3 regions of the Mesorhizobium sp. CNPSo 4670 genome follow, and region 1 is predicted to be linked to each of the others. Evidence: predicted binding sites of a transcription regulator. Region 1 holds the regulator's gene; each other region holds the start of a gene.
What was found. Region 1 encodes PhoB, which activates phosphate uptake and scavenging genes when phosphate is short. Its sites were predicted from a motif close to TGTCATNNANCTGTCAT; they were not measured.

Region 1 (10,673 bases):
GCTTCGTGGAAGGCCGACATCCAGGCTGACGGCAAGCCCGTCTACGTCGGCGAGTAACATCCCTTTGAAGGAGCGCCGCGCCGCGGCGCTCCTTTTCCCTCAACTCAAAGAGCCGAGCTTCACATGAGTGCTGTCCAGGAAGCCTTGCCAGCCATTCGAGGTTCGCGCGACGCGACTGTCAGACGTTTCGCGCTGACCGACGCGATCTTCCACGGAATGACCCGTGCCGCAGCCATACTGGTGCTGGCCTTGCTCGGCGGTGTTGCGATCTCGCTGTTTGCCGGCTCCTGGCAAGCCCTGTCGACCTTCGGCTTCTCCTTCCTGACCAGCGAAAGCTGGAACCCGGTGACGGAGAAATTCGGCGCGCTGGCGCCGATCTACGGCACCATCATCACGTCCGCCATCGCCATCCTGATTGCCGTGCCGCTCGGTATCGGCATCGCCATCTTCCTCACCGAGCTTTGCCCGCGCCCGCTGCGGCGCCCGATCGGCATGGCGGTTGAGCTGCTCGCCGGCATCCCTTCGATCATCTACGGCATCTGGGGCCTGTTCGTGCTGGCGCCCTTCCTGCAGACGACCGTGCAGCCCTTCATCATCAGCGCGTTCCATGGCATTCCCGGCCTCAACAGCCTGTTTGCCGGTCCGCCCTACGGCATCGGCCTTTTGACGTCGTCGCTGATCCTTGCCATCATGGTGCTGCCTTTCATCACCTCGATCACCAAGGACGTCTTCGACACGGTGCCGCCGGTGCTGAAAGAGTCCGCCTACGGCATCGGCTGCACGACCTGGGAAGTGACCCGCCGCGTGGTCATTCCCTATACAAGGATCGGCATCATGGGCGGCGTCATGCTCGGCCTTGGCCGCGCGCTCGGCGAAACCATGGCGGTGACCTTCGTCATCGGCAACGCGCACCGCATCAGCACCTCGCTGTTCGCGCCGGCAACGACGATCTCCGCGACCATCGCCAACGAATTCACCGAAGCCGTCGGCGATCTCTACACCTCTTCGCTGGTAGCGCTCGGCCTGATCCTGTTCGTCATCACCTTCCTGATCCTCGCCATCGCACGCTACATGCTGATGCGCATTGACGCCCGCACGGGAGCCTGACCGATGTCGACAGCCACATCGCTTCATCAGAGCCGCAAGAGGAAGAATTCCGTGATGATGACGCTGTGCGTCGCCGCCGCGGGCATCGGACTTGCCTGGCTGGCGCTCATCCTCGGCGCGCTGCTCTACAAGGGCCTGTCCGGCGTCAATCTTGCGGTGTTCACCGAAATGACGCCGCCGCCCGGCGATGCCGGCGGCCTGCTCAACGCCATCTACGGCAGCATCGTGATGACCATTATCGGCGTCGTCGTCGGTACACCGATCGGCGTGCTGGCCGGCACCTACATGGCCGAATACGGACGCTTTTCGAAGCTCACCACCGTGGTGCGCTTCATCAATGACATCCTTTTGTCGGCGCCGTCGATCATCATCGGCCTTTTCGTCTACGAACTGATGGTCCGGCCGATGGGGCATTTCTCGGCGATCGCCGGCGCTGTCGCGCTTGCCATCCTGGTCATCCCGGTCGTCGTTCGCACCACCGAGGACATGCTCAACCTGGTGCCGAACGCGTTGCGCGAGGCCGGCACCGCGATCGGCGCGCCGCGCTGGGTGGTCATCAAGTCGGTCGCTTACCGCGCCGCCCTTTCAGGCATCGTCACCGGCATATTGCTGTCGATCGCCCGTATCTCCGGCGAGACGGCGCCGCTGCTCTTTACAGCGCTCAACAACCAGTTCTGGTCGAGCAATCTCAACGCGCCGATGGCCAGCCTGCCAGTGACCATCTTCCAGTTCGCTCTCAGCCCTTACGAGGAATGGCAGCAACTGGCCTGGACCGGTGCACTCATCATCACATTGACGGTTCTCGCGCTCAGCATCTTTGCTCGCAGCCTGACCGGACGCAGAGAGGACAAATGAGCCAGATGTTGTCTCCAGACATGACGATCGCCGCCGAGGCAATTGCCGGCAAGGCCAAGATCGAGGTCAAGAACCTCAACTTCTACTACGGCCAGAGCAAGGCGCTGAAGGACATCACGCTGTCGCTGCCCGAGCGCAGCGTCACCGCCTTCATCGGACCTTCGGGCTGCGGGAAGTCGACGCTGCTGCGCGTCTTCAATCGCATCTACGAGCTCTATCCCAAGCAGACGGCCGAGGGCCAGGTGCTGCTCGACGGGCAGAACGTTCTCGACCGCTCGCAGGACCTCAACCTGCTGCGGACCAAGATCGGCATGGTGTTCCAGAAACCGACGCCGTTCCCGATGTCGATCTATGAAAACATCGCCTTCGGCGTCAGGCTCTACGAGAAGATCAGCAAGTCCGAGATGGACGGCCGTGTCGAGCAGGCGCTGAAGCGCGCCGCACTGTGGACCGAAGTCAAGGACAAGCTCAACGCCAGCGGCCTCAGCCTCTCAGGCGGCCAGCAGCAGCGACTCTGCATCGCCCGCACCGTGGCGGTGAAGCCGGAAGTCATCCTGCTCGACGAGCCGGCCTCGGCGCTTGACCCGCTGTCGACCGCCAAGATCGAAGAGCTGATCGACGAGTTGCAAGCCGACTACACGATCGTCATCGTCACCCACAACATGCAGCAGGCGGCGCGCGTGTCGAAGCAGACGGCCTTCATGTATCTGGGCGAACTGGTCGAGTTCGACCGCACCGAGAAGATCTTCACGTCGCCCCGCGAGAAGCGCACGCAGGACTACATCACCGGCCGCTTCGGCTGAGCTCAGGCATACGAGGACTAAGATCATGGGCGAACACACAGTGGCTTCTTTCGACGAGGATCTCGGACAGATCAGCAGGCTGATCCGCGACATGGGCGACCTCGCCGGCTCGATGGTCGGCGGCGCCACCAAGGCGCTGTTGAATTCCGACAACGCCCTGGCGCAGCGCGTCGTCTCCGACGATGCGATCATGGATGCGCGCCAGCGTGAACTCGACGACCGCGCCATCACACTGATCGCCAAGCGTCAGCCGATGGCCGACGATCTGCGCCATGTCGTCGGTTCGATCCGCATGGCCGGCGACCTCGAGCGTATCGGCGACCTTGCCAAGAACATCGCCAAGCGCGTCGGCACCGTCGGCCTCAGCGTCACCCCACGCGACCTGTCGCACTCCATCGACGCAATGGCGCAGCTGGTGCTGATCCAGGTGCAGGGCGTCATCGAGGAATATACGGCGCGCGACGCGGCGGCTTTGGCGAAGCTGCGCGCCGACGACGAGCGCATCGACGTCAAATACACCTCCGTGTTCCGCGAACTCCTGACCTACATGATGGAAGACCCGCGCAACATCACCGCCTGCACGCATCTGTTGTTCTGCGCCAAGAACCTCGAACGCATCGGCGATCACGTCACCAACATCGCGGAAAATGCGTATTATGTTTTGACCGGTACGCAGCTGCCCGCCAATCGTCCGAAGCAGGACGAGACGGCAATGTCCGCGCCGGCGGCATGACGGCAGGGGTGACCAGTCGATGATCGCGCCACGAATCATGGTGGTGGAGGATGAGGAGCCGCTGGGTGTGCTGCTCCGCTACAATCTGGAGTCCGAGGGCTACCAGGTCGAGGTGGTGACGCGCGGCGACGAGGCCGAGATCCGGCTGCAGGAGAACGTCCCCGACCTTCTGGTGCTGGACTGGATGGTGCCGGCGGTTTCCGGAATCGAACTCTGCCGCCGGCTAAGGATGCGTCCCGAGACCGAGCGGCTGCCGATCATCATGCTGACCGCGCGTGGCGAGGAAAGCGATCGTGTGCGCGGCCTCTCGACCGGCGCCGACGATTATCTGGTCAAGCCGTTCTCGACGCCGGAGTTCATGGCCAGGGTCAAGGCGCTGCTGCGCCGCGCCAAGCCGGAAGTGCTGTCCAGCGTGCTCAAGGTCGGCGACATCGTGCTCGATCGTGAATCGCACAGGGTCTATCGCAAGAAGAGCGAGATTCGGCTCGGACCGACCGAATTCCGCCTGCTCGAATTCATGATGCGCCATCCCGGCCGTGTGTTCTCGCGCAGCCAGCTGCTCGACAATGTCTGGGGCGAGACGATCTACATCGACGAACGCACGGTCGACGTGCATGTCGGCCGGCTGCGCAAGGCGGTCAACAATGGCCGCATGCCCGATGTCATCCGCACCATTCGTGGGGCGGGCTACGCAATCCGGGAAGATTAGGGATATGCTGATATTCAGGTGATGCCTGCCTGCGAACGGCAGTTTCCAGCGCTTCCGGTACTCACGGATCCAAATGTCCGCTCCGTTCCGGTTCTCGGAACCCGCCATTCTCGACTCGGCCTAACCTGAATCTCAACACATCCCGACGCGTTATTCACGCAACGTTCTTGCCGCCGAGGCCGGATCTCGCCTGCGTGCCGGGCGCGAAAATCTCCTGGTCTACGAAGGTCAGCGCCCGCGTCGCGCAGCCTTCGCGGATCAGTGGCAGTTCGTTCGGTTCGGTGTCGAAGGAAATCGATTGCGAATGCTGGCCGCCGGCGGTCTGCGCAATCGCCTCGCGCAATGCCGGCTCGATCAGGTCGAAGGCGGCGGCGCTGACACCGACCATGGCGACGGGCGCCGGATCGATCAGCGCGAACAGGCTGCCGAGACCGTAGCCGAGTGCCTCGCCGGCCTTGCGATAGGCCTCGCGCTCGGGTCCATCCCTTTCGCGGGCCGCGCTCGCCAGGGCGCGCATGTCGGCGTCACTGACATCGGCCACCGGTTCCGCGTCCTCGCTCATCTGCCTTGCGTTCCGCCAGATGGCATAGTTGCCGGCATAGGCCTCGACGCAGCCCCGCCGACCACAGCGGCACAGCGCGCCGTGCGGCCGATGGATCATATGGCCGAACTCGCCGCCTGAGGAATGAGTGCCAGTGAACAACTCGCCCTTCAACACCAGGCCCATGCCGATGCCGTGCGACAACAGGATGGCGATGAAGTCGTCGCGGTAGCGATCAGGGTCGCGCCAGCGCAACGCGATCGCCATCATATTGCAGTCGTTCTCCATGGTGGCGGGGATGCCGAACTCGTCCTCGAGTATGTCGGCGAAGGCGATATCGGTGTGCGGCGTGATCGGTGACCACAGCATGGCGCGGGCACGCGTGTCGGTGATGCCCTGGATCGCCAGCGCGATGCGGGCGACACTGCGGACGTCGAGGTCGGGGTCTTCGAGACGACGGCGTACGATGGCAACGCATTCACCGACCAGCGCGTCGCGCGACATGGTCAGCGTGTCCAGCCGGCGCTGTTCCTCGGCGATCACCTGGCCGGCATAGTCGATGACGGCGACCGAGAGGAAGTTCAGCGACAACACCACGGTCATCACCGCCGCCGCTTCCGGATTGAGGCCGAGGCCGACCTGCGGCCGGCCGCGTTTGAGCGAGCCGGCCTCGCTCGGCTTGCTCTCAGTCAGGATGCCTTCGCCGATGAGGTCGGAGGAGATCGCCGATATGGTCGAATGGCTGAGGCCCGTGGTCGCGGCGATCTCGGTGCGGGACGGCTGTCCGGCGCGGCGCACGGCCGCAATCACCATCGCCCGGTTGCGGCGGCGCAGATCGTCGTGGCGGATTCCGACCGACATGCTTTTTCACATCCTCCCGGTCGCTGCAGCCTTTCGTGCCTCCCGAAGGCCATCAGCGAAGCCTGAAAACGCGACGCGCTTCAGGCACTTGTTTCTGCGCGTGTCGTTGCCCCAAAACCACTGCGCACTTTTGGGGCGACATGCGCCAAGCCAAATTCTGGCAGAACCCCACCATCATGTCATTATTTATTCCGGAGCTCGAAAAAAACTTGGAGAGACGTCAAAATCCATCAGAATCGATGTTGACAGCGTTCGGGCGTTGGATCACTATTTTTTCGAGGCTCGAAAAAATAGAGCCTCTGTGCCGGCCTACGGGTCAGTTTGGTCGCGCCATACGCGGCGCAGGGAGGATATTATGAAAAAATTCACAGCCGCCATCCTGGCGGGTGTCGCCATGTCGCTGACGCTGGTGTCGGTCGCGCAGGCGAAGGACAAGGTCATCGGCGTTTCGTGGTCCAACTTCCAGGAAGAGCGCTGGAAGACCGACGAAGCGGCGATGAAGAAGGCCATCGAGGCGGCTGGTGACAAATACATTTCCGCTGATGCGCAGTCCAATCCGGGCAAGCAGCTCACCGACGTCGAGAGCCTGATTTCGCAAGGCGCCAACGCGCTGATCGTCCTGGCGCAGGATGCCTCGGCCATCGGCCCGGCGGTCCAGAAGGCACTGGACGAAGGCATTCCGGTCGTCGGCTATGACCGGCTGATCGAGAACAAGAACGTGTTCTACCTGACCTTCGACAACAAGGAAGTCGGCCGCATGCAGGCCCGCGAAGTGTTCAAGGTCAAGCCGGAAGGCAACTACGTCTTCATCAAGGGCTCGGGCGCCGATCCGAATGCCGATTTCCTGTTCGCCGGCTCCATGGAAGTGCTCAAGGCAGCCATCGATAGCGGCAAGATCAAGAATGTCGGCGAAGCCTATACGGATGGCTGGCTGCCCGCCAATGCCCAGAAGAACATGGAACAGTTCCTCACCGCCAACGACAACAAGGTCGATGCCGTGGTGGCAGCCAATGACGGCACCGCCGGCGGCGTCGTCGCCGCTCTCACGGCGCAAGGGCTGGCAGGATCGGTTCCGGTGTCCGGCCAGGACGGCGACCATGCCGCACTGAACCGCGTTGCACTCGGCACACAGACCGTGTCGGTGTGGAAGGACGCACGCGAACTCGGCAAGAACGCTGCCGAGATCGCCTCGCAGCTGGCCGCTGGCACTGCCCTGGACAAGATCCCGAACGCCGTGAAGTTCACCACGCCCGGCGGCAACGAGACCAACTCGCTGTTCCTGACCCCGATCGCGATCACCAAGGACAATCTCAACGTCGTCATCGACGCCGGCTGGATCAAGAAGGACGAAGTCTGTGCAGGCGTCGCCGCCGGCACCGTCGCGGCCTGCAACTAAAACCGAACGGGATCCCGGTTCGATCTCAGCGCCGCGGCCCCTGGGCCGCGGCGTTTCTCAAGGGGCATTCCGCTTCAAATGATCGCGGAAAGCAAATAGCATCGTGTTTCCGGCATCCGCGCCAGACGGCAAACCGGTGGGAGGACTTCATGACCGACACGGCCTCTAACACGCCTGCCGCGAATGCGCCCGCAGACCGGGCGCGTGCGTCCGAATTGAGCGCCGTCGGACGCTTCCTCAAGGCAACCGAACTCGATACGCGCATGCTTGGCATGGTCGGTGCGTTGCTGGTCATCTGGGTCGGCATTCATATCCTGTCGGGCGGACTTTTTCTGACGCCGCGCAATCTCTGGAACCTGTCGGTGCAGACTTCCTCGGTCGCGATCATGGCGACCGGCATGGTGCTGGTCATCGTCATGCGCAACATCGACCTTTCGGTTGGTTCCGTCGAAGGCGTGATCGGTATGATCATGGGTGTGGCGCAAGCCGAATTCCTCATTCGCGTCATCGGCTTCCAGCTTGGAAATCCCTGGCTCTGGATCATCGCACTGGTCGTCGGCGTGGTGCTCGGTCTTGTGATCGGCGCCTTCCAGGGCTTCATCATCGCCTATCTCGAAGTTCCTGCCTTCATCGTGACGCTGGGCGGTTTGTTGGTCTGGCGCGGCATGGCATGGCTGATCACCAACGGGCGCACGGTCGCGCCACTCGACGCTACATTCCAGCTGATGGGCGGCGGACCGCGAGGCTCGATCGGCGCCACCGCCAGCTGGATCATCGGCATCGTTGCTTGCGTGGCTGTCGCTTTCGCGTTGCTCAACGGCCGGTCGCAGCGCAAACGGTTCAACTTTCCACTGCGCCCCGTGTGGGCGGAAACCTTTCTCGGTGTGGTCAGTTGCGCTGCCATCCTTGGGGCCGTCTGGATCGCCAATTCCTATCCATGGCCAATCGGCATCGTGCGCCAGTATGCACAGCAGAACGGCATCACCATTCCCGAAGGCGGGCTGTTCATCGCCCATGGCATCGCGATACCGGTGCTGATGGCGGTCGCGGTCGGCATCGTCATGACCTTCATCACCAAGCGCACCCGTTTCGGCCGCTATGTCTTTGCCATCGGCGGCAATCCGGAGGCCGCCAATCTCGCCGGCATCAACACGCGCTGGGTGACCATGAAGGTGTTCATGATCATGGGCGTACTGGCCGCGATCAGCGCGGCGATCTCGTCGGCCCGCCTCAACGCGTCGACCAATGCGCTGGGCACGTTGGACGAGCTGCTGGTGATCGCCGCCGCCGTCATCGGCGGCACCTCGCTTGCCGGCGGCTCCGGAACGGTGCTCGGCGCCATGCTCGGCGCGCTGCTGATGCAGTCGCTGCAGTCCGGCATGGTGCTGCTCGGCATCGACTCGCCGCTGCAGAGCATCGTCGTCGGCGCAGTGCTCGTCGTCGCGGTCTGGCTCGATACCGTCTATCGCAAGCGCGTTTAGGGGAGGACAAGGATATGTCAGATAAAACCGCTCCCGCAACCACCGCGCTGATCGACATGAGGAACATCTCGATCGCCTTTGGCGGCATCCGCGCCGTCGACGACGCCTCGATCGATCTGTTCCCCGGTGAGGTCGTGGCGCTGCTCGGCCACAACGGCGCCGGCAAGTCGACGCTGATCAAGATACTGTCCGGCGCCTACAAGCGCGACGCGGGCCATATCTTCGTCAACGGCGAGGAGGCATCGATCTCCAACCCGCGCGACGCCAAGAAATACGGCATCGAGACGATCTACCAGACGCTGGCTTTGGCCGACAATGTCGATGCCGCCGCCAATTTGTTCCTCGGCCGGGAACTGATGACCGCCTGGGGCACACTCGACGACGTTGCCATGGAGGCCGAGGCGCGCAAGGTGATGGGCCGGCTCAATCCCCGCTTCCAGCGCTTCAAGGAGCCGGTGATCAAGCTGTCTGGCGGTCAGCGGCAGTCGGTGGCGATCGCGCGCGCGATCCTGTTCAATGCGCGCATCCTGATCATGGACGAGCCGACGGCGGCACTTGGTCCGCAGGAAACGGCGCAGGTCGGCGAACTGGTCAAGCAGCTCAAGTCCGACGGCATCGGCATCTTCCTGATCAGCCACGACATCCACGACGTGTTCGAGCTTGCAGACCGGGTCTGCGTCATGAAGAACGGCCAGGTTGTCGGCACCGCGCGCACCACCGATGTGACCCAGGACGAAGTGCTCGGCATGATCATTCTGGGCAAATGCCCGCCCGGCGCCATTCCCGGGCCAGGCGCCCTGAAGATCGCCGCCTAGAACTCCAGCGTATCTTCCAAAAAATCTTTCCACGTCTCGATCCGTTTCTTCCCGTCGGATCGTCCTTGGTGTGTCCAAACAGAAGGAGACATGCCATGTCCGACGAGTCCGTCATCTTGATCAATCTGCTTAAGGTCGAACCCGGGAAGCAGGATGCGCTGATCGCGCTCTTGAAGCAGAACACCGACACGGTGATCCGCACGCTCCGCGGCTGGAAGACGACCCGGCTGATCGCTGCAAAAGACGGCGCTGGCGTCGTCATCTACTCCGAGTGGGAGACCCCGGCAGCCGTCGAGGCGATGCGCAGCGATCCGCGCATGAAAGCCTATTTCCCGAAGATCCTGGAGCTGGCGAGCCTGGACTCGATCATGGGCTCGGAGGTGTTGAGCGAAACACACAAGTAAGGTTGGGTCACACAAGCAACAAAGGAGAACCGCAATGTCTCGGATGGTTGTGATTTACCGGACACCGGAGAACGTCGAGGCGTTTGACCGGCATTACTTCGAAATCCACGTGCCTCTCGCCAAGAAGCTTCCGGGCCTCAGGAAGTACGAAGTCAGCAATGGCCCTATCGCAACGCCGGTAGGACCCTCCAACGTTCATCGGATCGGAACGCTGCATTTCGACGACCTTGCGGCGATCGAAAAGGCGTTTGCAAGCGCGGAGGGACAAGCGGCCGGGGCGGATCGCCGCCTTTTTGCGCCTGATGACTCGGGTGTTCAAATGTTCCTTTTCGACAACAGGGAAGTTTGAACCCTCCTCCTTTGTTCGTCTCGGGTAAAATGACGACGAAAGAGCGCGCAGGCGCGGTAGGTCTAGATACATGAACGCGAACGAATTCGAGGATCGTCTGAAAGCGCTGCGGCCACGCCTTCACCGCTACTGCGCGCGCATGACGGGATCGGCGGTCAATGGCGAGGATGTATTGCAGGACACCCTCGTCAAGGCCCTTCACGCGCGAGCCAAGGGCGCCGGAGTGGATAACCTCGAGGGCTGGCTGTTCCGCATCGCCCACAATGCGAGCCTCGATTTCCTGCGCGCCAAATCCCGGAACACGGTCGTCCCGCTTACCGAAGACGTCGAAGCGGCACCCATACCCGAGGCGGACATCGTTGCGGTCAGCTTTCAGACGTTTCTGCGGCTGCCCGAACTTCAGCGCTGCGCGGTGATCCTCAAGGATGTTCTGGGTCATTCGGTCGACGAGATCGCAAGCATCGCAGGGTGCTCTCCGACAGCCGCAAAATCGGCGCTTCAGCGCGGGCGCGCTGCGCTGCGGCTTTTCGCACAGACGCCCGAAGACACAAGGCTGCCGCTGATGTCTGATTCGGACCGGCGCAAGATCGCCGCTTATGTCCATCTGTTCCGGAGCGGC
Region 2 (10,673 bases), on a different contig from region 1:
CCATCGCCGCCAGCAGGAAGATCACCGTCGAAAAACCAAGCTGCAGCAACCCCGAAAAACTCAACGTCCTGTCCCCTCTCGAAGCGGATCGAGCCGCGTGTATCGCGGACTTGTTTCCGAAGCGCGCCGGGACGTCAAGCGACGTTGATCAAACGAAGGCCTTGGCAACGGCAAGATGGAAGCTCAAAGTGCCGGGATCGCCCAGCCTGTCGATTGAAGGGCGGTCGGGGGCCATGATTCGCATTCTGCAAAACTTGTTGCGACGCTGGAGCGAGCTTTCTCTCGCACTGCAATTCCTCGTTGCCGGCGGCTTTGGCCTTCTGGCTGTCATGCTGGTGGTGGGCGCCTGGGTGACGACACAGATCCGGGACGGCGTCATCCGCAATTCAGCTGCCACGACGGCGCTCTATGTCGACAGCGTGATTGCGCCGCTGCTGCCCGACCTGCGCAAGAGCCAGGAACTCAGCGATAGCGTCAAACAAGCGCTCGATGAGACGCTCGGCCAGGGCGCGCTCGGCAAGCGCATCGTATCGTTCAGGCTCTGGCGCCGTGACGGCATGGTTCTCTATGCGAAGGAGGCGGGTTTGATCGGTCACCGCTTCGATCTGAGCCCCGGGCTGCGTTCCGCCTTCCAGGGCAATGTCGTCGCCCAGTTCGATACGTTCGACGAGAACGAAAGCCAGGCGGAGGCGATCGGCTTGCCGTTACTCGAGATCTACAATCCCGTGCGCGAGCCGTGGTCCGGCGAAGTGGTGGCCGTCACAGAATTCTATGAGGTCGCCGACGACTTCAAAACCACCCTGGCTTCCGCTCTGCTGTCAAGCTGGCTGATCGTGGCCGGCGCGACCCTGGCGGCATTTGTGCTCCTGTCCGGCATCGTGCTGCGCGGCAGCCGCACCATCGACGATCAGCGCGGGGCGCTGCGCCGCCAGGTGTCGGAGCTGCAGGGCCTGGTGGCGCAAAACAACGCCTTGCGGGTCCGCGTGCAGCGGGCGTCCCGCCGCGCCACCGCGCTCAATGAAAGATACCTGCGCCGCATCGGCGCCGACCTCCATGACGGTCCGGCCCAACTCGTCGCGCTGGCGGCGCTGCGCATGGACAGTCCGGTGTTTTCCGGCGATGGCCATTCGAGCGAAAGCCGCTCGACCGAGGTTGCGATGATCCGCAAGACGCTGGAGGATGCGATGCGCGAAATACGCGGTATCTGCACCGGCCTCGTCCTGCCGCAGATCGAGACGGCTGCCACAACGGACATCCTGCGCCTGGCCGTCAACGAACACGAGATGAGGACGGGGACGTCGGTGACACTCACGCTGGCCGGGCACTTGCCAGAACCCGGCGCCTCCGAGAAGATCAGCATCTATCGTTTCGTGCAGGAAGGGTTGAACAATGCCTATCGCCACGGGCGAGGCAAGGATCAGGCGGTGAGTGCGGGGATGAAAGGCAGCAGGCTTTTCGTTGAAGTCTCGGACGGCGGGCCAGGCTTCGATCCGGCACGCGTCGAGGGCCTCGGGCTCGCCGGACTCAGAGAGCGGGTCGAAAGCATTGGCGGCCAGTTCGAAACCTTGACCGGGCCGCACGGCACGCGATTGGTGATCCGCCTATCGGTCGAGGAGCAAGCATGATCGGCGCCATTCGCATTGCCATTATCGACGACCATCCCCTCTTTCGCGAGGGCGTGACGCGCAGCCTGACGGAAATCGGAGGCTTCGAGATGGTGGGCGAGGGCGCCACGGCGCAGGATGCCGAACGCATCGTCTCGACCGTACGGCCGGACATTCTGCTGCTCGATATCTCCATGCCGGGCGGTGGTCTGACCGCGGTTGCAAGCATCCTCGCCAGCCATCCCGCCCAGAAGATCGTCATGCTGACCGTTTCGGAGGCCAATGCCGACGTGACCAGGGCCCTGAACGCCGGGGTGCGTGGCTATGTCCTCAAGGGCGTCGGGTCGCGCGCACTCGCCGACATCCTGCACAGTGTGGCGGCCGGGGAAAGCTATCTTTCGCCGACGCTGTCGGCCCGCCTGCTTTCGGATCTCCAGTCCCTGCAGCCGACCGACGGCATAGTGGACCGGCTGCGGCAACTCACCGAGCGACAGGCAGAAATTCTGCGACTGGTGGCTGAGGGCCTAAGCAACAAGGAAGTTGCCTTGCGGCTGGAGTTGCAGGAGAAGACCGTCAAGCATCACATGACCGGCGTGCTGTCGAAGCTCAATGTGCGAAACCGCACCGAAGCAGCCTTGATGATGCGTGAGTCGCGCGACCGGGACCGGAACCATTCGTAGAGGCTTCGGCCATCCCGAGAGCGGCTCACCGTTTCACGGAAACGCCGAACAGCTATGTCTGGTGACGCGCTTTAAGTCTTTGTTTTTATGCATGTCGTTGCCTCCGCTTCTGGGCGACACGCATCAGCCGGAAACCGGGTGGCAAAAGAGAGGTCACCTCCGCCGGGGGCGGCGGAGGTGACGTGTGAAGCCGGCTGTTGCCTGTTGGCCAACTTCACAACGCTTTGAGGCGGCTGAAATCCGCCGGCGTGGCTCCGCGATCGATGATCGTGCGCCCGAGCGAATCCTCCATCCTGAAACGGCCATTCTCGATCTTTTCCATTATGCCGTCGGGATGCTGGACCGTGATCGTCTTGCCCTCCACGTCGACTTCGTCACCGTTGGCGTTGACATGACGACCGTTGCCATTTTCGTTCTGCCCCTGGTTGGATTTGGAGTTGCCGCTGGCGGTTCCGCTATTTCCTTTGCCGTTTCCGTTTCCGCCGCTATTGCCGCTGTTTCCGTTTCCGTTGCCGCCGCTGTTGCCACCGTTTCCGCCGCCGCCACCACCATTACCACCGCCACCGCCATTGCCGCCGCCACCGCCGCCCTTGCCGGCCTGTGCGCTAGCGGCGTGGATTCCAGGAGCGGAGCCCTGGAGGTCAATCTGATAGGGAGCGATGGTCAGCGCCAGCGCGGCCGCCGATCTGAGCGCCAGCCGGCAACAACGGGTCGTGATCGATCTATGCATGGTGATCTCCGTCGATTGAGCTGGCGTGCCACCGTCGACGTTGGAGTTGCACCAGCATCGCCGAAAGAAAAGATACCCGAAAGCCGTATCCGACCGTTGCGCTTGTCACCCAGGACCTTTGCAAGCGCAAGATTGGACTAAAGTCCCAAGCTTGTGCTAATATATGCCTTGTATGGACGGCGGCGACCGCCATCGCCGACTGGAAGCTGGCTTACCTGATGCCGCCGAACATCAAGTCACCTCCGCCGGGGGCGGCGGAGGTGACTTGTCAAACTGGTCGTTCCCCGGTTGACCTGCTTCACAGGGCGTTCTGCTTCACAAAGCCCGAAGACGACTGATGTCGTTTGCCGTCGCCGGACGTTCGACAATCGTGCGGCCGAGTGCATCCTTCATCTGGAACCGGCCGTTCTCGATCTCTTCCGTGATGCCGTCGGGATGCTGGACCTCGATTTTGTTGCCGTCCACTTCGACCCTGTCGCCGGTTTTCGCATTGACGTGATCTCCATCATCGTCTTGACCTTTGCCGACCCCTGAATTGCCGGCTGCGCCGTGATCGTCGCCGGCGCCATTGTCTCCGCCAGCGTTTCCGGAGTTACCGTTTCCGTTGCTGCCGTTGCTGCTCCCGCCACTCCCGCCGCTGCCGTTTCCACCGCCGCCGCCACTGCCATGTCCGCCATCCTTCGCATGCGCGCTTGCGGCAACGATGACGGGACCAGAGCCGTGGAAAGCGAGTTGATAGGGGGCGATGGCCAGCGCCAATGCCGAGGTCGCCCTCAGCGCCAGCCAGCAACAGCGGGTCGCGATCGATCTGCGCATCCTGGTCTCCTCTTCGATCAGGCCGGCGGATTTCAGGCCGGCGGATTTCACCGCCAGCGTTTTCGCAAGGGAACCACCATCGCCGACATGGCGGCCTAGCGTAACCGGCCCACGACCGATGCGGTGCCGCCAAGGGACCTTTGCCGGGCCTGACAAGGGACCTTTGTCCTAACGCTAAGTGCTGATCGCAGGGTGCTTAGCCGACGTCTCAGAAAGCTGTCGCGGCTGAAAGGCTTTTGATGTCACGAAAATGTGATCAGGTGACTATAAGGGGTTGAAGAGGCAACACGCTCCAGCCACCCGCAAAGCCAGAGGCAAGCCAGATGACCGAACACCGCTCCCCCGACGCCAAATTCCGCACCAGCCTGCTCGAGGAAAACGCCGGCCCGGCCACCAATCCCACCGACAACCGCACCATGGGCGAGATCATCGCCGCGCGGTTCTCGCGCCGTGGTTTCCTGAAAGGCTCGCTGGCCGTCTCGGCCATCGCCGCCACCGTCAGCCCGCTGGCGCTGGTCAGCGCCGACCAGGCCCGGGCCGCCGAAGGCTCCGCCTTCGCGTTCGACGAACTGGAGGCCGGCATCGACGACAAGCATCATGTCGCGCCGGGCTACGACGCCGATGTGCTGTTGCGCTGGGGCGATCCGCTGTTTGCCGATTCGCCGGAGTTCGACCCGACGAAGCAGTCGGCGCAGGCGCAGGCAAAACAGTTCGGCTACAACAACGACTATGTCGGCTACATCGCGATCGACGGCTCGGCCGAACACGGCCTGCTGGTCGTCAACCACGAATACACCAACCCGCATCTTATGTTCCCGGGCATCGTCAAGATCGTCGAGAAGGACGGCAAGAAGACGGCCGACGTCGCGCCGCTCAGCAAGGAACAGGTCGATGTCGAGATGGCGGCGCATGGCGGCACCATCGTCGAGATCCGCAAGGACGGCGGCAAATGGCAAGTGGTGCGCGACGGCAAGCTCAACCGCCGCATTACTTCCAACACCGAAATGGCGCTGTCCGGCCCGGTGGCCGGCCATGACCGCGTCAAGACCAATGCCGACCCGTCCGGCACGAAGGTTTTGGGCACCTTCAACAATTGCGCCGGCGGCGTCACGCCGTGGGGCACCTATGTGATGGCCGAGGAGAACATCCACGGCTATTTCTCCGGCGAATTGCCCGAGGGCCACAAGGAAGCCGCCAATTACAAGCGCCTCGGCATTCCCGAAGGCGCCTATGAATGGGCGGCGCACTATGACCGCTTCGACCTGGCCAAGGAGCCGAACGAGGCCAACCGTTTCGGCTGGATCGTCGAAGTCGACGTCAACGATCCGACCTCGACGCCGCGAAAGCGCACCGCCATGGGCCGCTTCAAGCACGAGGGCGCCGAATCGATCGTCGCCAAGGATGGCCGCGTCGTCTTCTATCTCGGCGACGACGAGCGCTTCGACTATGCCTACAAGTTCGTCACCAAGGCGGCCTTCAATCCGAACGATCGCGCGACCAACAAGGATCTGCTCGACGACGGCACGCTGCATGTCGCCAAATTCGCCGAAGACGGCTCGGTCGAATGGCTGCCGATCGTCTTCGGCCAGGGTCCGCTGACTGCCGAAAACGGCTTTGCCAGCCAGGCCGACGTGCTGATCGAGACACGACGCGCCGCTGACCTGCTCGGCGCCACCAAGATGGACCGCCCAGAGGACATCCAGCCCAATGGCGTCAACGGCAAGGTCTATGTCATGCTGACCAACAATTCGAAGCGCAAGGCCGACCAGGTCGACGCCGCCAACCCGCGCGCCGAAAACGCTTTCGGCCACATCATCGAGATCGCCGAGGACGGCGGCGATTTCACTGCCACCAAGGGCAAGTGGGAAGTGCTTCTGAAATGCGGCGATCCGGCGGTGGCCGATGTCGGTGCCACCTTCTCGACTGCGACGACGGCCAATGGCTGGTTCGGCATGCCGGACAATTGCGCGGTCGATTCAGCCGGACGCCTGTGGGTCGCCACCGACGGCCAGAGCCCAAAGACCACCGGCCGCACCGATGGGCTGTGGGCGGTCGACACCGAAGGCTCGGCGCGGGCAACCTCGAAACTGTTCTTCCGCGTTCCGATCGGCGCCGAAATGTGTGGCCCGCTGTTCGCCCCTGACGATCAGACCGCCTTTGTCGCCGTCCAGCATCCGGGCGACGGGGGCGAGGACTGGGAAGCGTTCGGCCGCCCATCCTACTATGAGGACCTGTCGACGCGCTGGCCCGACTTCAAGCCCGACATGCCAGTGCGGCCGGCGGTCGTCGCCATCACCAAACACGGCGGCGGCAAGATCGCTGTTTGATAACAGGCACTGCAATCCCGGGGAGGGTTTCGGCGAGCCGAAGCCCCTCCCTTTTTACGTCAAATCATTCAAGCCCCGGGAAAGATTGGAAATTTACACATGGCGCCCTAGGTCATTACCAGGAGATTGCCATGCCGAAGTCCGTTTATGACCGTGGCCTGCTCAAACCTGCCGAAGTCGCCACCTTGCAACGTGTGTTCGACGAAGCCTGCCGGCGCCGCGAAGCGCATCCCGAATCGGCCGAGGCGCGCGAACTGGCTCTCACCCTGCTGGCGCTACACAATGCCGGCATGGTCGAAGAAGACATGCTGATGGAGGCCGTCGGCTTCCGGAGGCTCGAGCCGAAATCAGCGTGAAGCGCCGTGGGGGGCGCCAGCGGAGTTGGCAATCCGCTTGGTGATCGCCTTGGCCATGATGCCGGCATTGGCGAAGCAGCCGCGAATGCTCGGCCGCATGCCGGTGAACCACAGGCCGGGCCATCTAGAATCGGCTTGCCCGCCGTTGAAAAGCGGAACGCCCTTTTTGTCGAGAACGCCGAGCTTGCCGACCATAGGCTCCAGGCCGGTGCGGTAGCCTGTCGCGGCAATGACGATGTCGGGATGGATCAGGCTGCCATTGGCCAGGATCACGCCGTCGCGGGCGAATTCCCGTATCGCCGGCACCACAACGATCTTGCCGGCCTTGATGGCGCTGACGGCGCCGTCATCGGCGGCGATCGCGGTGTAGTCCGAGGTCAGCCGGCTGGCGCCACCCGAAGGCGCGGGCGGCATGCCGAATTTGGTCAGGTCGCCGAAAACCAGGCGCTGCGTCGCCGCCATCACCGCATCGGCGACCCGCAAGGGCAAGCGCGCCATGAACGGCGAAAGCCGATGCACGGCGATCTTGCCGATCCGCTTGGGCAGCAGCGCGGGACCGTTGCGGGCCGACAGCCAGATGGCGGCCGTGTTTATGCCGGCCAGATGATTGAGCGTATCGAAGCCCGAATTGCCGGCGCCGACGACCAGCACTTTCTTGCCGGCATAGTCCCGCGCGTCGCCGAAATCCGCCGCGTGGATGATGCGGCCGGCAAAACCCTTCATGCCTTTCCATTCGGGAAAGAAGGGCTGCCTGTCGCGGCCGGTGGCGATGACGACATGGCGGGCCAGGCGCGGTCCGGCGCTGGTCAGCAGCGCCCAGTGATCGCCCTTGAAGACGATTTCTTCGACATCTACGCCAAACTGCACCGGGAGCCGGTTCTCCTGTCTGAAATCATTCATATGGCGAATGACGACCGTCTTGTGCGGAAAGGCAGGCGTGCCCCGGGGATAGGCAAGACCGGGCAGTGAAGACAGATCGCGATGGGTGTTGAGATGCAATTGCCGGTGCCGCCGGTGCCAGGGCTCGGCCAGCCGGCTTTCCTTTTCCAGGATCGCCGTGGGCACGCCGGCGTTCATCAAGGCATGTGCGACGGCCAGCCCGGCGGCACCGGCGCCGACGACGATTGCCGGCTCGACCGGCTCGTTCGTCACCGGTCTGATGGTCGTCTCAGCCATTCCTTCTCTGATCTCCATTCGACCCTTCCGACGCCACGCTTCCCGTGGTCGCCAAGGGAGGCCGCGGCGGCTCGATCCTGCGGTGGACTTATATATCGCGAATCGAACCCGAATTTCGAGCATGCGCCGTCCGCGATTGCGCACTATATGGCATATGCGCGATATCAGCGGTAATCAGGTCGCGGCAATGTGATTGATTCGAGGCCCTGGGGCTGGCGGGTCTCTGCTATTCCCCCACGTGCATGCCCGAAATCGAGTCGATTTCCGGGGTCATGCGCAGAATCAAAGTGTTACAGCACCTTTGCGCGTCCTGGGCGCGGCGCTGTAGGCGGCTCGCGGAATTTCGACCATGCCCTCCTTGCGGATCTATTTCGACAAAATCCTTGAGGACGTCGCGCCAAAGGTGGCGCGGCAGACGCTGACACATGTCGAGCGCCTGGCGCTTGTCCGCCGCCATGGTGACTTCTCGCTTGCCTATTCGACCGCCGTGCAAGGCAAGCTTTCCTATTTCGGCGACACCGACGGCTACATCGCCTTCGGCACCAAGATGGGGCGCCATTTCGCGCTCGGCGATCCGGTGGTGGCTCCAATGCTGCGGTCCGATTACATCAGACGCTTCGTCGAAACCGCCGGCAGCCCGTGGTTCGTGCAGATCGGCGAAGCGACGGCGCGGGTGCTGGCCGGGCTCGGCTACAAGATCAATCGCCTCGGCATCGACACCCGCCTCAACCTGCCCGACCATGATTTTTCCGGAAAGCGCAACGAGACCGTGCGCTATTCCGAGCGCTGGCTGTTGAAGAAGGGATTTTGGTTCGACGAGGACAAGCGGACCGTCCATCTCGACGAAATCGCCCGGCTTTCCGAAAACTGGCGCGGCGACCGCATCGTCAAGCGGTGGGAGATGGGCTTTCTCAACCGCCCTTTCGCCGACCATCTCGGTACCGACATGCGCCGTTTCGTCCTGCACGGCCCCGATGGCGGACTGGTCGCACTGCTCGACTTCGACCCGCTGTTTCGCGACGGCAAGGTGATCGGCTACACCACGGCGTTCAAGCGCAAGCATATCGACGCCTCGCCGCACGCCGAGATCGGCCTGACCAAATTCGCCGTCGACCGTTTCCGCGAGCAAGGCATCTCGGTGGTCACCCTCGGCCTGTCGCCGATGCTCGATGTGGGCCCGAGCGGGTTTGCTGAAAGCGATTTCTGGCGCAATGCCTTCCAGCGCGCCTACTCTTCGCCTTGGGTCAACCGCCGCAGGTTCAACCTGCAAGGCCAGGCGGCGTTCAAGCGCCGCTTCCACGGTGTCGAGGAGCCGGTCTACATCGCCTTCCGCAAGGGGACATATGTGGAGATGCTGGGGCTGCTGCGGCTGGTCAAGGCGATTTGAGGTCTGACCTTCGTCAGTTCCTTAGCCGGTAACCTGTCCTGAATATCCAGGCGACTATCGCTATGCAGGCCAGCAGAAAGACGATCGTCATGCCGAGGCTGACCCCGACCGAGACATCGGACTTGCCGTAAAAGCTCCAGCGGAAGCCGCTGATCAAATAGACGACCGGGTTGAACAGCGTCACCGTGCGCCAGATGCCGGGCAGCATGTTGATCGAATAGAAGCTGCCGCCGAGGAAGGTCAGCGGCGTGATGATCAGCAGCGGCACCAGCTGCAATTGCTCGAAGCTCTTCGCCCAGATGCCGATGATGAAACCGAACAGGCTGAAGGTCACCGCCGTCAGCACCAGGAAGGCAACCATCCAGAACGGGTGCTGGATGGTCAGCGGGACGAAAAGCGAGGCGGTGGCCAGGATGATCAGGCCAAGCAGGATCGACTTGGTCGCCGCACCGCCGACATAGGCGATGACGATCTCCAGATAGGAGACCGGCGCCGACAGGAGCTCGTAGATCGAGCCGACGAATTTCGGGAAGTAGATGGCAAAGGAAGCGTTGGAGATCGACTGCGTCAGCAGCGACAGCATGATCAGCCCCGGCACGATGAAGGCGCCGTAGCTGATGCCGTCGATCTCGGTGATGCGCGAGCCGATGGCCGAGCCGAAGACGACGAAATAGAGCGACGTGGAGATGACCGGCGAGACGATGCTCTGCAGCACGGTGCGGAAGGCACGCGCCATTTCCATCCGGTAGATCGCCCATACCGCACGCAGGTTCACGGCTCTCTCCTCACCAGATTGACGAAGATCTCCTCGAGCGAACTGTTTTGCGTGTCGATGTCGCGGAACTGGATGCCGCCGGCCTCGAGATCGCGGATCAGCGAGGCGACGCCCGGCCGCTCGGCCTGGTTGTCATAGGTGTAGGTCAACTGCCCGCCATCCGGCGACAGCTCCAGCGCATAGCGCGAGAAGGTGTCGGGAATGGCCGTCAGCGGGCTGCGCAGCTCCATCACCAGCCGCTTGCGGCCGAGCTTGTGCATCAGTTCGGCCTTGTTCTCGACCAGGATGATCTCGCCGCGGTTGATGACGCCGACGCGGTCGGCCATCGCCTCGGCTTCCTCGATATAGTGGGTGGTGAGGATGATGGTGACGCCGTCCTCGCGCAGCCGGCGCACCATCGCCCACATGTCCTGGCGCAGTTCGACGTCGACGCCGGCGGTCGGCTCGTCGAGGAACAGGACGCGCGGCTCATGCGACAGCGCCTTGGCGATCATTAGCCGGCGCTTCATCCCGCCCGACAGCGTAATCGCCTTGGCGTCCTTCTTGTCCCATAGCGAGAGGTCGCGCAGCACCTTCTCGACGAAGGCCGGGTTGGCCGGCTTGCCGAACAGGCCACGGCTGTAATTGACGGTCGCCCAGACGCTCTCGAAGGCGTCGATGGTCAGTTCCTGCGGCACAAGGCCGATCAGGCTGCGCGCGGCGCGGTAGTCCCTGTTGATGTCGTGACCGTCGACGGTGACGGTGCCCGACGACCGATTGACGATGCCACAGACGATCGAGATCAGCGTCGTCTTGCCGGCGCCGTTGGGGCCGAGCAGCGCG
Region 3 (10,673 bases), on a different contig from region 1:
AGCAGCGGATCGGCTTTGGCCAGGTTCACCACGAAGTAGTTGTACATGGCTTCGAGCTGCAGCGTCTTGGTTACCGTCTTGCCGTCGGCCTTGAAGTCGAACGCGCCGCTAATGCCGGGCTCCAGCTGCTGGCCGGTGGCGCCGAGGTCGTAGCTCAGCACCGGCGTGTCGAAACAGGCCAGCATCAGATGCGCATCGCCTTTCGGCCCGCCGCAGACCGAGGCGGTCAGCACGCTGCCGCCCTCGTCCTCCTCCATCTCAGCGCTCCAGCCGCCGCAGGACGCGGCCAACGCCGGCTGTACGGCCTGCAAGGCCGCCACCATACCCGCGACGATCAGATATCTCATGACTTCCCCCTCAGGCATTTGCGGCCGCACCCATCGGCATTCTATAGGAAAAGCGGTTCCGTGGCATCGCCCGTCGCGGCGTCCAGTCCTGATTGTGCGGAGAGCGGTGTTGAGAGCCTGTGTTCGTCTGTGTCTGTCGCTGGCCGCCCTGCTGGCCTTGCCGCTCGCCGCCCATGCCGACTGGAAGCCGGTCGAGAAGGTCGAGACCTACGCCATATCAGGCCAGTCCGGGCCGGAGCTCTATCGCGCAATCGGCGACAACGGACCGAAGGTCGGCATTGCCCGCGCCATCGCCCATACCAATTTCAAGCTGACCTGGACCAGGGACTATCAGGCGCGGGCCGGAGCCTGCGTGCTGGTCTCGGCGCGGCCGAAGCTCATCATCACCTACACCTTGCCCAGCCCCTCCTCGCCGCTGCCGCCAGCAATCCAGAAGAACTGGGAGGTTTTCATCGCCGGCGTCAGCGCCCACGAAAAAGTGCATGGCGCCACCATCGTCGACATGGTGCGCAAGATCGAGGCGGCGACCGTCGGCCTCAGCGTCGCCGATGATCCCAAATGCAGCAAGATCCGCACCGAGATGACGAAGCGCCTGTCCGAACTGTCTCAGGCACAGCGGCAGGCCAGCCGCGATTTCGACCGCATCGAACTCGGCCAGGGCGGCAATCTGCAAAAACTCATCCTTGCTCTGGTGAATGGCGGCTGACGCTAGCCTCGAGCCTCCGAAACCAGACCGTCGAGAAGCGCAAAACCTTCCGGCCAGTCGCCCAGGCCACTCTGCGCATTGATGTGGCCGAACGCGCCAATGACGGCCATGCCGCTGCCCCACTGCTTCGCCCTCGCCTCGGCATAGTCCGGCGCACCATAGGGATCGTTGGTGCTGGTCACCACCAGCGAGGCAAAGCGCAGCCGGCCCTCGGGAATTTTGGCAAAGGCCATGCCGTAGGCCGGGAAGACGGCCGCCGTCGGATCGGGAACACCGACCAGCAAGGCCGCCTTGACCGGGCGCCGCGAGATCTTCTGCCAATGCGCGATCAGCAGACAGGACAGGCTGTGCGCGACCAGCACCGGCGGCTCGGGCGCCTCGATCACGGCAGCCTCCAGCGCCGCCAGCCAGTCGGTGAAATCCGGCAGGTCCCAGCTCGACGGCTGGAACCGCCGCATCGCTGGATTGGCGCTTTCCCAACGGGATTGCCAGTGCGCCGGGCCCGAACCGCCGCTGCCTGGCAGGATGATGAAATGCGTCATGTCACCTTGCTCCTATCTCTTAATAGGAGCATGGTGGCGTCTTGCCACAATCCCGGGAATGAGAAATCATCGGAAAAGTCGCGGCATTTCCGATGGATTCAAGGTGGCTATGAAAAACAACGATGAACGCGCGCCGCTCGACCCGACCGATATCGCCATTGTCGAAGCCATGCAGGAAAACGGCCGCATCGGCATGTCCGAGCTCGGCCGCCGGGTCGGCCTGTCGCAGCCGGCGACCTCCGAGCGGGTGAAACGGTTGGAGGAGCGCGGCATCATAGCCGGTTACACCGCGGTGATCGACCCGGCCGCACTTGGCCTCGGCATGATGGCGATCATCCGGGTGCGCACCACGCATGAGCACATCCGGCCCTGCCTGAAGCAGTTCGCCGAGATGCCGCAGATCACCGAGGTGCACCGGCTGACCGGCGAGGACTGCTTCGTCCTGAAAGTGGTCGTCCCCTCGCCGGCGCAGCTTGAAACCATCGTCGACGCGGTGGCCCGCCACGGCGCTGTCACCACGGCGCTGGTGCTGCGCAGCGAGCCGCCAAAGCCGATCGGCCGCGACCTGATCCGGAGATCAGGCGGCTAGAGCAATGAGATCGAGCCGTACCGAGGTCCTGAGCTGCCCTAGCGGCTGAGATCGAGAGCCGCGCTCAAATCGCCGATCGGCGGCTGGTCGTTGTTGCGCAGCGCCTTGTCGCGGGCGACGATGCCGGGCAGAACCGGCAAATCGTAGCGCGCAGTGATGAAGCGCAGGATCGACGTCGTGTCGTATTGGGTGTGGTCGACCGTGCCCATCTTCGCATACGGCGAGATGATGAAGGCCGGGATGCGGTTGCCCGGCCCCCAGCGGTCGGCCTTCGGTGGCGCGACATGGTCCCAGAACCCGCCATTCTCGTCATAGGTGACGACCACCAGCATATGGCTCCATTGCGGGCTTTTCTCCAGGTGCGAGACGACGTCGGCGAGATGCTGGTCGCCGCTCGCCACATCGGCGTAGCCGCCATGCTCGTTGAGATTGCCTTGCGGCTTGTAGAAACTCACCGCCGGCAGCTTGCCGTCGTCGATCGCCTTGATGAATTCGGCCCCGTCGAGGCCGCCATCCCTAAGATGTTCGGCCCGCGCGGCCGTGCCGGGCGCGTAAGCCGCGAAATAGTTGAATGGCTGGTGATGGAACTGGAAGTTCGGCACCGGCGTCGCGTTCTTGCCGTCGAGCGCTGCCTGCCAGGCGCCGGAGTACCAGGCCCAGCTGACGCCCTTCAGCGACAATAGATCGCCAATAGTGATGTCGTGCTGCGGCGGCAACGTGGTCGGCTGCGCCGGATCGGCAAGTGCCTTGTCGCCGCCTTCGGCCGGCTTGTTGGCGCTCGGCTGATAAGGCGGCTGCATGGTATTGACGGCGTAAAAGTCTGGGGTGATGGCGCCGTCATTGACGAATTTCGGCGCGCCGCCGAGTGCCGAGGCCGGCGAGTTGTCGGCGACCTTCAGCGTCGTGCCATCGGCATCGACCACGGCGATCTGTCCCTTCACCGGGCTGGTGTCGGCGTGGGGATAGACCGGCACGCAGGCGCAGGCGAGCATGATGTGGTTGAGGAAGGAGCCGCCGAAGGCGCCCTGGAAGAAATTGTCGGCCAAAACGTATTTCTTCGCCACCACCCACATCGGCAGCACCGAGCCGTCATAATGGCCCATCACCAGGCCGCCGGAATCGGCCCAGGCGACGAACATGTCGTTCTTCCCGCCATCGATCTGCATCTGCTCCTGATAGAAACGGTGCCAGAGGTCGCGCGTGATGACGGAGGTCTTCTCGTTGAAGCCGCTGGCGTCGTCGATGGCGAAGCTGGCGTTGCTGAGATGCGCCGACTGCGCCTCGGTCACCGGCGGCGTCACCCCCTTGGCGGTCAGGCCGCCCCAGGCCGGCGGCAGTTCGGCCAGCGGCTTGCCGTCGCGGTCGAGCTGGCGCACCTGGCCGGCCGAAAGGTTGGCCAGGCCGTTGGCGCCGGGGAAGCCGCCATAGAGATTATCGAAGCTGCGGTTTTCGGCATAGATGACGACGACCGTGTCGATCTTGTCATAGCCGGGAGGGGCGGCGATGGCTGTAGCCGGAATCGAGGCCAGCGCCGTGCCGGTCAGGCAAAGCGAGGTGAAAAGCGTGAACCGCGTCATGGGAGGTCCTCATGGCTAGGGTGATGGCTAGAGGGCAGTGCATGGCTCGGGGCGACGAGCCATGGCTGCAAACGCTAGGTCGATGCCTTGTCACCTTTGTGACATTTATCGCCCATCCGAACACGGTTGCGTGAGCGGGTGGACCGGTCATCAATCCGTTGCAGTGCGGACCTAATTCCGGAACAAACCGGGCTGAACCTTATGACGGCAAGACGATGGAAAGGCCTGATGTCCGCGACCGCCGCGGCATCGATGTTTGGCCTCGCCACGATCCTGCCCGGCAACGCCGTCAGCGCCGGAAGCGGCAGCGTCCATCCCGGACCGATGTCGCGCGCGGATGCCTTCGCGCGGGTGCAAGCGCTGACAGCGCTTGGCCGCAAGATGTTCTTCGACCCGTCGCTGTCGGCTTCAGGCAAACAATCCTGCTCGTCCTGCCATGATCCGCACCATGCCTTCGGCCCGATCTCGGCCGCACCGGTCGAGATGGGCGGGCCGAAGCTGAACCAGCCCGGACTGCGCGCCGTACCGTCGCTGCGTTACCTCCAGGCGGTGCCCGCCTTCACCGAGCATTTCTACGATTCCGAGGATGAAGGCGACGAAAGCGTCGACAACGGCCCGACCGGCGGCCTGACCTGGGACGGCCGCGCCGACGGCGGCCGCGACCAGGCCAAGATCCCCCTGCTGTCGCCATTCGAGATGGCCAACAAGGATGCCGCCGCCGTCACCGCCGGATTGCGCAGGTCGGCCTATGCCGATGAATTCAAGGCAGCCTTCGGCGACACCGTGTTCGATCATCCAGACGACGCCTTCGACGCCGCCGCCGAGGCGCTCGGCACCTTTGAACAGAGCGCCGCCGACTTCTATCCCTACTCCAGCCGCTACGACGCCTTCCTCGCCGGCAAGGCGACGCTGTCGGCGCAGGAATTGCGCGGCCGCGCGCTGTTCGAAGGCGAGGCCAAGGGCAATTGCGCCAGCTGCCACCTGAGCGAACCCGCCAATGACGGCGAGCCGCCGCAGTTCACCGATTTCGGCCTGATCGCCGTCGCCGTACCGCGCAACCTGGCCATCCCGGCCAATGCCGACCCCGCCTATTTCGATCTCGGCCTCTGCGGGCCGCTGCGCACCGACTTCCATGGCCGGGCTGATTATTGCGGCCTGTTTCGCACGCCGACGCTGCGCAATGTCGCGCTGCGCAAAAGCTTCTTCCACAATGGCTATTTCCACACGCTGCGCGACGCGGTCGCCTTCTATGCCAGCCGCGACAGTGATCCAGGCCACTGGTATCCCAAGAATGCCGACGGCACGATCAGGAAAAATGACGATTTTCCAAAGGCTTATTGGGCCAACCTCAACCAGGACCCGCCCTTTGGCAAGAAGCCGGGCGACAAGCCGGCGCTGACCGACCCCGAAATCGACGACATCGTCGCCTTCCTGCAAACGCTGACCGATGCGGATCAGCAGGGCGAGGCGGTGCCGGCGAAATGATCCCCCCTAGCCTTGCGCAGGCCAGTCTCGAACCCGCAAAACAGGTTTCTGGGTCTTGTCGGCGGCGCTGGGGCAGCAAGGACCGACATTTGCAATAGCACTTCCTCATTAGCGCTTCCTAAACTGCTCTGGGGTATCCCTTACCAATTGATGGTGGGACGCCGATGAACGCATTCTGGCGAGCAGTCGGATTTGTTGTGATCCTTGTGACCGGCGCAGCGATGCTGGCGGCCTTGCATATCGACGCCCAGCGGAACTTCGCGCTTGCCAAGGAACGCTACATCGAGAACTCCCAGGCGGCAGCCAGGACAACGGCCAAGACGGTCGAAGACGCCTTGCGGGCCGTCTACGAGAATGTGCGAACGCTGAGCTACCTGCCAAGCGTCCGAAACCTCGACCGGCATGGCACCAACCTCGGCGACGAGGGCCGCGCGACAATCCAGCAGATCTACAACAACCTCGCCAACAACGTCTCCATTTCCGAGGTCTACTTCCTGCCGCTGGATTTCGACCCCGACCGCTTCGATGCCGTGACCGGAAAGCTCGAGGAGCCGATCCTCCAGTTCGACCAGCTGATCGTGAATGCCAGGGCGCGGTCCGACGCAGCAGGCGCAAAGTCCGCAAAGCTTGACGAGAACGCGCTGACCCGGCCCGCCGAAGAGGTCGAGACCTATGAGTACCAGGAACTGGCCAAACAGCTCGCCTGGCTGAAGGCGAACTATCCGAATTCGAGCGCCATTGACGGGCTGAATGTGCCGATCATCGGCACGAAGGAGCTCATCACTTGCGACAACACCGATTTCATCCACACCGGCAATGACGCGGATCGCTCCGGTTTCATCCTTTCGGTCCCGGTCTTCGGCCAGGATGGCAGCCTGCGCGGCTCCGTCTCGGCAATCATGCTCACCTCGGCGCTGAGGAAACTGTTGCCGAGCAGCGATTATGTCATCGTCAACTCAGGCTACGGATTTGAATCCGACCAGCACAAGATGTCGACGGCCCTCGCGGCGGATTCTCGTGCCTTCACGGCGGCCGATCCCAATCTGATCTATTCCGAAGTCATCCCGCTCTCGCTCAACGATCCCAGAAGCGCCTGGCGTCTCTGGGCCGGTTTTCCCAACAGCAGATACGACAGCAACATGGACGCCCTGTCCGTGCGGCAATTCGAACTGGCCGGTTATGCGGCGGTCGCGGTGGTCACGCTTCTGGCGCTGGCCTGCTGGTATGCGATCGGGCGCACGATGATGATGCAGACCGATGCCGCCGAGACTTTGGAGAGGCGGGTCGAGGAACGCACCGCCGAGATCCAGCACCTTGCCACGCATGACATTCTCACCGGCCTGCCCAACCGGGGCCTCCTGGCCGACACGATGGACGAGGCGCTGAGAAGCCTCAGGGATGGAGAGAAGCTGGCCGTCCATTGCGTCGATCTCGACCGTTTCAAACCGGTCAATGACACACTCGGCCATCCGGTCGGCGATGAGGTTCTCGGTGCGGTGGCGAGGCGCCTGAAGCAGCAGGCGGGTGAAACCGCCATGGTCGCGAGAACCGGAGGCGACGAGTTCGTCATCCTCCAGCTCCTGATCGATGGCGACGAAGAGGCGGGTGTGCTGGCGAGCCGGGTCATTCACGCTTTGGCCGGCGAGTTTTTGATCCAGGGCCACAAGATCAACATCGGCAGCAGCATCGGCATCGCTGTCTTCCCGGACGACGGACAAAGTTCGGAAATCCTCATCCGCAATGCCGACCTTGCCTTGTACAAAGCCAAGATGGAAGGCCGCGGGACCTGCAGGTCGTTCGAGCCGGGAATGGACGCAAGACTGCAGGAGCGCCGCCAACTCGAATCCGAACTGGCTCTCGGCGTCACAAACGAGCAGTTCGTCGTGTATTATCAACCGCTGCACGACGCAAAGACCTCGAAACTCACCGGCTTCGAAGCCCTGGTGCGATGGAACCATCCGCGCCTCGGCCTGCTGCCGCCGTCAGAATTTATCCCGATGGCCGAGGAGACGGGCGTCATCGACACGCTTGGCGAGTGGATCATGCAGCGTGCTTGCGCCGACGCCGCCAAATGGCCCCTGCCCGTCAAGGTCGCGGTCAATCTCTCGCCCGCCCAGTTCAAACAGCAGGGGCTGCCGCTTCAGGTTGCCGCGGCGCTCGCGGCTTCGAATCTGCTGCCGTCACGGCTCGAACTGGAGATCACCGAGTCGGTGCTGCTGGCGCACAATGAAAACACGATAACGACGCTGCACAGCCTGCGCGACCTCGGCGTCAGCATAGCCATGGACGATTTCGGCACCGGCTATTCCTCGCTGAGCTATCTCAGGTCGTTCCCGTTTAACCGCATCAAGATCGACCGCAGCTTCGTCAGCCTAATGTGCGAGAGCAGCGAAAGCCGGGCAATCGTGAAGGCCGTCGCCGAACTCGGCAGCACGCTCGGCATGACCACAACCGCAGAAGGCGTCGAGACCGAGGACCAGTTCAGGCTGGTCAGGGAGAATGGCTGCACGGATGTCCAGGGCTGGTTCTTTGGCCGTCCAATGCCGGCATCCGAGCTTCATACGCTTTTCGAACAGCCCGAACAGCGAGGCGCCTTGACCGCGTAGGGAGCACCAACGGGGCCGTGAAGCGCCAACCGGTTCTAGGAGTGTGTTGAGATTCAGGTCAGGCTGAGCCGGAGTCGAAGACGGGCGCGAAGCGACCAAACAAGGTGGTTTCCGAGAACCGGAGCGGAGCGTACTTAAAGTACGTGAGCCACCGGAAGCGCAGGGAACCGTCGTTTGCAGGTCGGCATCACCTGAATATCAACACATCCTATTGCGTGTCGGCATTCGCCTTCAGCTCCGCCCGCTTCTCGTCCGACACCACCGCGAGGTCGAGCACCTTTTGCAGGCCAGCGGCGTGGCGGAAGCTGGGTTCGCTCTGTACGCCGCTGGTGACGGCGTCGACGAAACGCTGGTAGTTGGTTGGCACCGAGCCGGCGTCGAGCTCTTCCCATTTGGCGTTCTCGACATTCTCGCCCACGCAGGCCTTGAGCAGCGAGCCGTCGAGATTGTGCACCACCTCGATGGCACCCTTGTCGCCATAGATGCGCAGGCGCAGTTCGTTGAGATGGCCGGTCGCCCAGCGGCTGGCGTGCACGACACCGAAGGCGCCGTTGGAGAAATCCAGCGTCATGGCGAAGCTGTCATTGGCGTCGAGTTCGTAGTCGCCGATGCGGTTGCCGGGCGCCTTGTCGAAGGCGCGCAGCCGGCAGAAGACATGGTCGATGTCGAGAGCCGCACCATAGCTGGCGAAATCGAGGATGTGGATGCCGACATCGCCGAGCACGCCATTCGAGCCGTGGCCGCGCGACAGGCGCCAGAGCCATTTCGGATCGTTCTGCCAGTCGCCCCAGAATTTCGACACCAGCCAGCTCTGCAGATAGGACGCCTCGACATGCCTGACCGTGCCGATTTCGCCCGCCTGCACCATCTGGCGGGCCTTCTGCAGCGCCGCGACATTGCGATAGGTGAGGTTCACCATGTTGACGATGCCGGCAGCCTCGGCGGCATCGGCCATCTCGGTGGCCTTGCCGAAGTTCTCGGCCAACGGCTTCTCGCACAGCACCGGCTTGCCGGCGGCGATCAGCGCCATGGTGGTCGGGTGATGGATACGGTCCGGCGTGACATTGGCCACCGCGTCGAAGCCGCCCCATTGCAGCGCCTCCTCCAGCGAGGTGAAGCGGCTGGGGATGTTGAAGCCGTCGGCGAATTCACCGACACGCGCCGCATCGACATCGACGGCACCGACGATGTCGACGCCCTCGATGGCACCGAACCGCCTTGCATGTTCCTGCGCCATCCAGCCGGTGCCGAGTATCAAAAGCCGCATTTCTTGCTCCTTGGAATATTCAGAATCCGTCGTCTCAGAGGCGCTGCCAGATCGCCTTCAGCGGCCAACCCATGGCTTGCTCGATCGCCCGCAATTGCTCACCGGCCAAGGAGGTCACTCCCGGATTGACGACCGTCAACGCGCAGACACCGAACGCCGCCGACCGGACGTAGCGCAGGTCGTTCAGCGACGCGGGCTTATGGCAGCACGGCGTGGTGACAGACAGATCCTCGAAGCGTGACGCCGCGGCCTGGTCCATGGCACCGCCCCACCATTCCTCGATGTCGCCGCCGCAGAACGGGCAATGGACGCTTTCCGTATTTGCTCCGGCGTCGAAAAACGTCACCCCCTCTTCGGATTCGACGGCGACATGCTCGGCCTGCGGGAACAGTCCGTGCGCAACATTCACGGCCGCAGCGGCAGCCGGCTCATCAGGGTGCCAGTGCGGATCATGAGGCACCAGGCGCAGATAAGTGTCGGACATGCCTCCTCCTCCCGGTGGGCGCCTCAGATAGCGCGGATGATGCCGCCGTCGACGCGGATGTTCTGGCCGGTGATGTAACCGGCGCCTTCGGATGCCAGGAAGGCGATGGTCGCGGCGATCTCTTCCGAGGTGCCGTAGCGCTGCATCGGAACGCTGTCGCGGCGCTCCTCGGTAGGGGCAATGCTGTCGATCCAGCCGGGAAGCACGTTGTTCATGCGCACATTGTCTGATGCATAGGTGTTGGCGAAGATCTTGGTGTAGGCGGCAAGCCCGGCGCGGAACACCGCCGAGGTCGGGAACATCGGGCTTGGCTCGACCACCCAGGCGGTCGAGATGTTGATGATGGCGCCGCCCTTCTGCTTGACCATCTGCGGTGCCACGATGCGCACCGGCCGGATGACGTTCAGCAGATAGACGTCCATGCCGGTGTGCCACTGCTCGTCCGTGATCTCGAGGATCGGCGCGCGCGGCCCGTGGCCGCCGCTGTTGACCAGCACGTCGATGCGGCCATAGCGCTCCAGCGTCAGGTCGACGAGGCGCTGCAGATCGTCATTCGACTGGTTGGAGCCGGTGACGCCGAGCCCGCCAAGCTCTTTCGCCAGCGCCTCGCCCTTGCCGGACGAGGACAGGATGGCGACCTTGAAGCCATCCGCCGCCAGGCGCTTCGCCGCCGCCGCACCCATGCCGCTTCCGCCAGCCACGACGACAGCTGTTTTTTCTGAACTCATCTGATTTTCCTTCTTGGGTTGGCGGGCGAGCCTTGGCAGTTGGCGGTGTATAGCCGGTTTCGTCAGCCAGTTCGAACCAGAAAGCCTGAACCAGCATGCAGAAAAACTCTCCTATGTCGCTGCGAATTCAGACGGGCAATAGGGCGTCGGGCTTCACATTGGCGATTGAGGCATAAGTGTGTGTTTCCCGGACGCCGGGCAGCGGCAGAATGACCCGCTGCAGGAAATCCTGGAACACCGCCATGTCGGCGATGCGCGCCTTGACCAGATAGTCGAAACCGCCGACCACCATGTGGCATTCGATGATCTCCGGCGCCCGCAACACCGCCTCGGCGAAGCGGT

Region 2: the regulator PhoB is predicted to act here: its motif matches at 4,071-4,087, upstream of AC0ZT5_RS25460 (PhoX family protein).
Region 3: the regulator PhoB is predicted to act here: its motif matches at 3,850-3,866, upstream of AC0ZT5_RS06605 (acid phosphatase).

The regions. Positions count from the first base shown of each region.
Region 1 covers NZ_JBWJFQ010000005.1:91,903-102,575, reverse strand. Annotated here, with positions in the region: gene pstS (phosphate ABC transporter substrate-binding protein PstS) at 1-57, shown strand, start outside; gene pstC (phosphate ABC transporter permease subunit PstC) at 124-1,107, shown strand; gene pstA (phosphate ABC transporter permease PstA) at 1,111-1,962, shown strand; gene pstB (phosphate ABC transporter ATP-binding protein PstB) at 1,959-2,765, shown strand; gene phoU (phosphate signaling complex protein PhoU) at 2,791-3,498, shown strand; gene phoB (phosphate regulon transcriptional regulator PhoB) at 3,518-4,207, shown strand; gene AC0ZT5_RS11300 (ROK family protein) at 4,362-5,609, opposite strand; gene xylF (D-xylose ABC transporter substrate-binding protein) at 5,965-7,005, shown strand; gene AC0ZT5_RS11290 (sugar ABC transporter permease) at 7,155-8,486, shown strand; gene AC0ZT5_RS11285 (ATP-binding cassette domain-containing protein) at 8,501-9,301, shown strand; gene AC0ZT5_RS11280 (putative quinol monooxygenase) at 9,397-9,705, shown strand; gene AC0ZT5_RS11275 (EthD family reductase) at 9,740-10,054, shown strand; gene AC0ZT5_RS11270 (sigma-70 family RNA polymerase sigma factor) at 10,125-10,673, shown strand, end outside.
Region 2 covers NZ_JBWJFQ010000018.1:18,615-29,287, reverse strand. Annotated here, with positions in the region: gene AC0ZT5_RS25485 (hypothetical protein) at 1-64, opposite strand, end outside; gene AC0ZT5_RS25480 (sensor histidine kinase) at 234-1,625, shown strand; gene AC0ZT5_RS25475 (response regulator) at 1,622-2,284, shown strand; gene AC0ZT5_RS25470 (hypothetical protein) at 2,499-3,014, opposite strand; gene AC0ZT5_RS25465 (hypothetical protein) at 3,330-3,773, opposite strand; gene AC0ZT5_RS25460 (PhoX family protein) at 4,154-6,157, shown strand; gene AC0ZT5_RS25455 (hypothetical protein) at 6,289-6,513, shown strand; gene AC0ZT5_RS25450 (flavin-containing monooxygenase) at 6,505-7,689, opposite strand; gene AC0ZT5_RS25445 (phosphatidylglycerol lysyltransferase domain-containing protein) at 8,039-9,076, shown strand; gene AC0ZT5_RS25440 (ABC transporter permease) at 9,090-9,851, opposite strand; gene AC0ZT5_RS25435 (ABC transporter ATP-binding protein) at 9,848-10,673, opposite strand, start outside.
Region 3 covers NZ_JBWJFQ010000003.1:59,721-70,393, forward strand. Annotated here, with positions in the region: gene AC0ZT5_RS06585 (hypothetical protein) at 1-347, opposite strand, end outside; gene AC0ZT5_RS06590 (DUF922 domain-containing Zn-dependent protease) at 457-1,053, shown strand; gene AC0ZT5_RS06595 (RBBP9/YdeN family alpha/beta hydrolase) at 1,056-1,595, opposite strand; gene AC0ZT5_RS06600 (Lrp/AsnC family transcriptional regulator) at 1,705-2,184, shown strand; gene AC0ZT5_RS06605 (acid phosphatase) at 2,223-3,761, opposite strand; gene AC0ZT5_RS06610 (cytochrome-c peroxidase) at 4,014-5,246, shown strand; gene AC0ZT5_RS06615 (putative bifunctional diguanylate cyclase/phosphodiesterase) at 5,411-7,852, shown strand; gene AC0ZT5_RS06620 (Gfo/Idh/MocA family protein) at 8,061-9,119, opposite strand; gene AC0ZT5_RS06625 (hypothetical protein) at 9,154-9,603, opposite strand; gene AC0ZT5_RS06630 (SDR family oxidoreductase) at 9,627-10,331, opposite strand; gene AC0ZT5_RS06635 (Lrp/AsnC ligand binding domain-containing protein) at 10,459-10,673, opposite strand, start outside.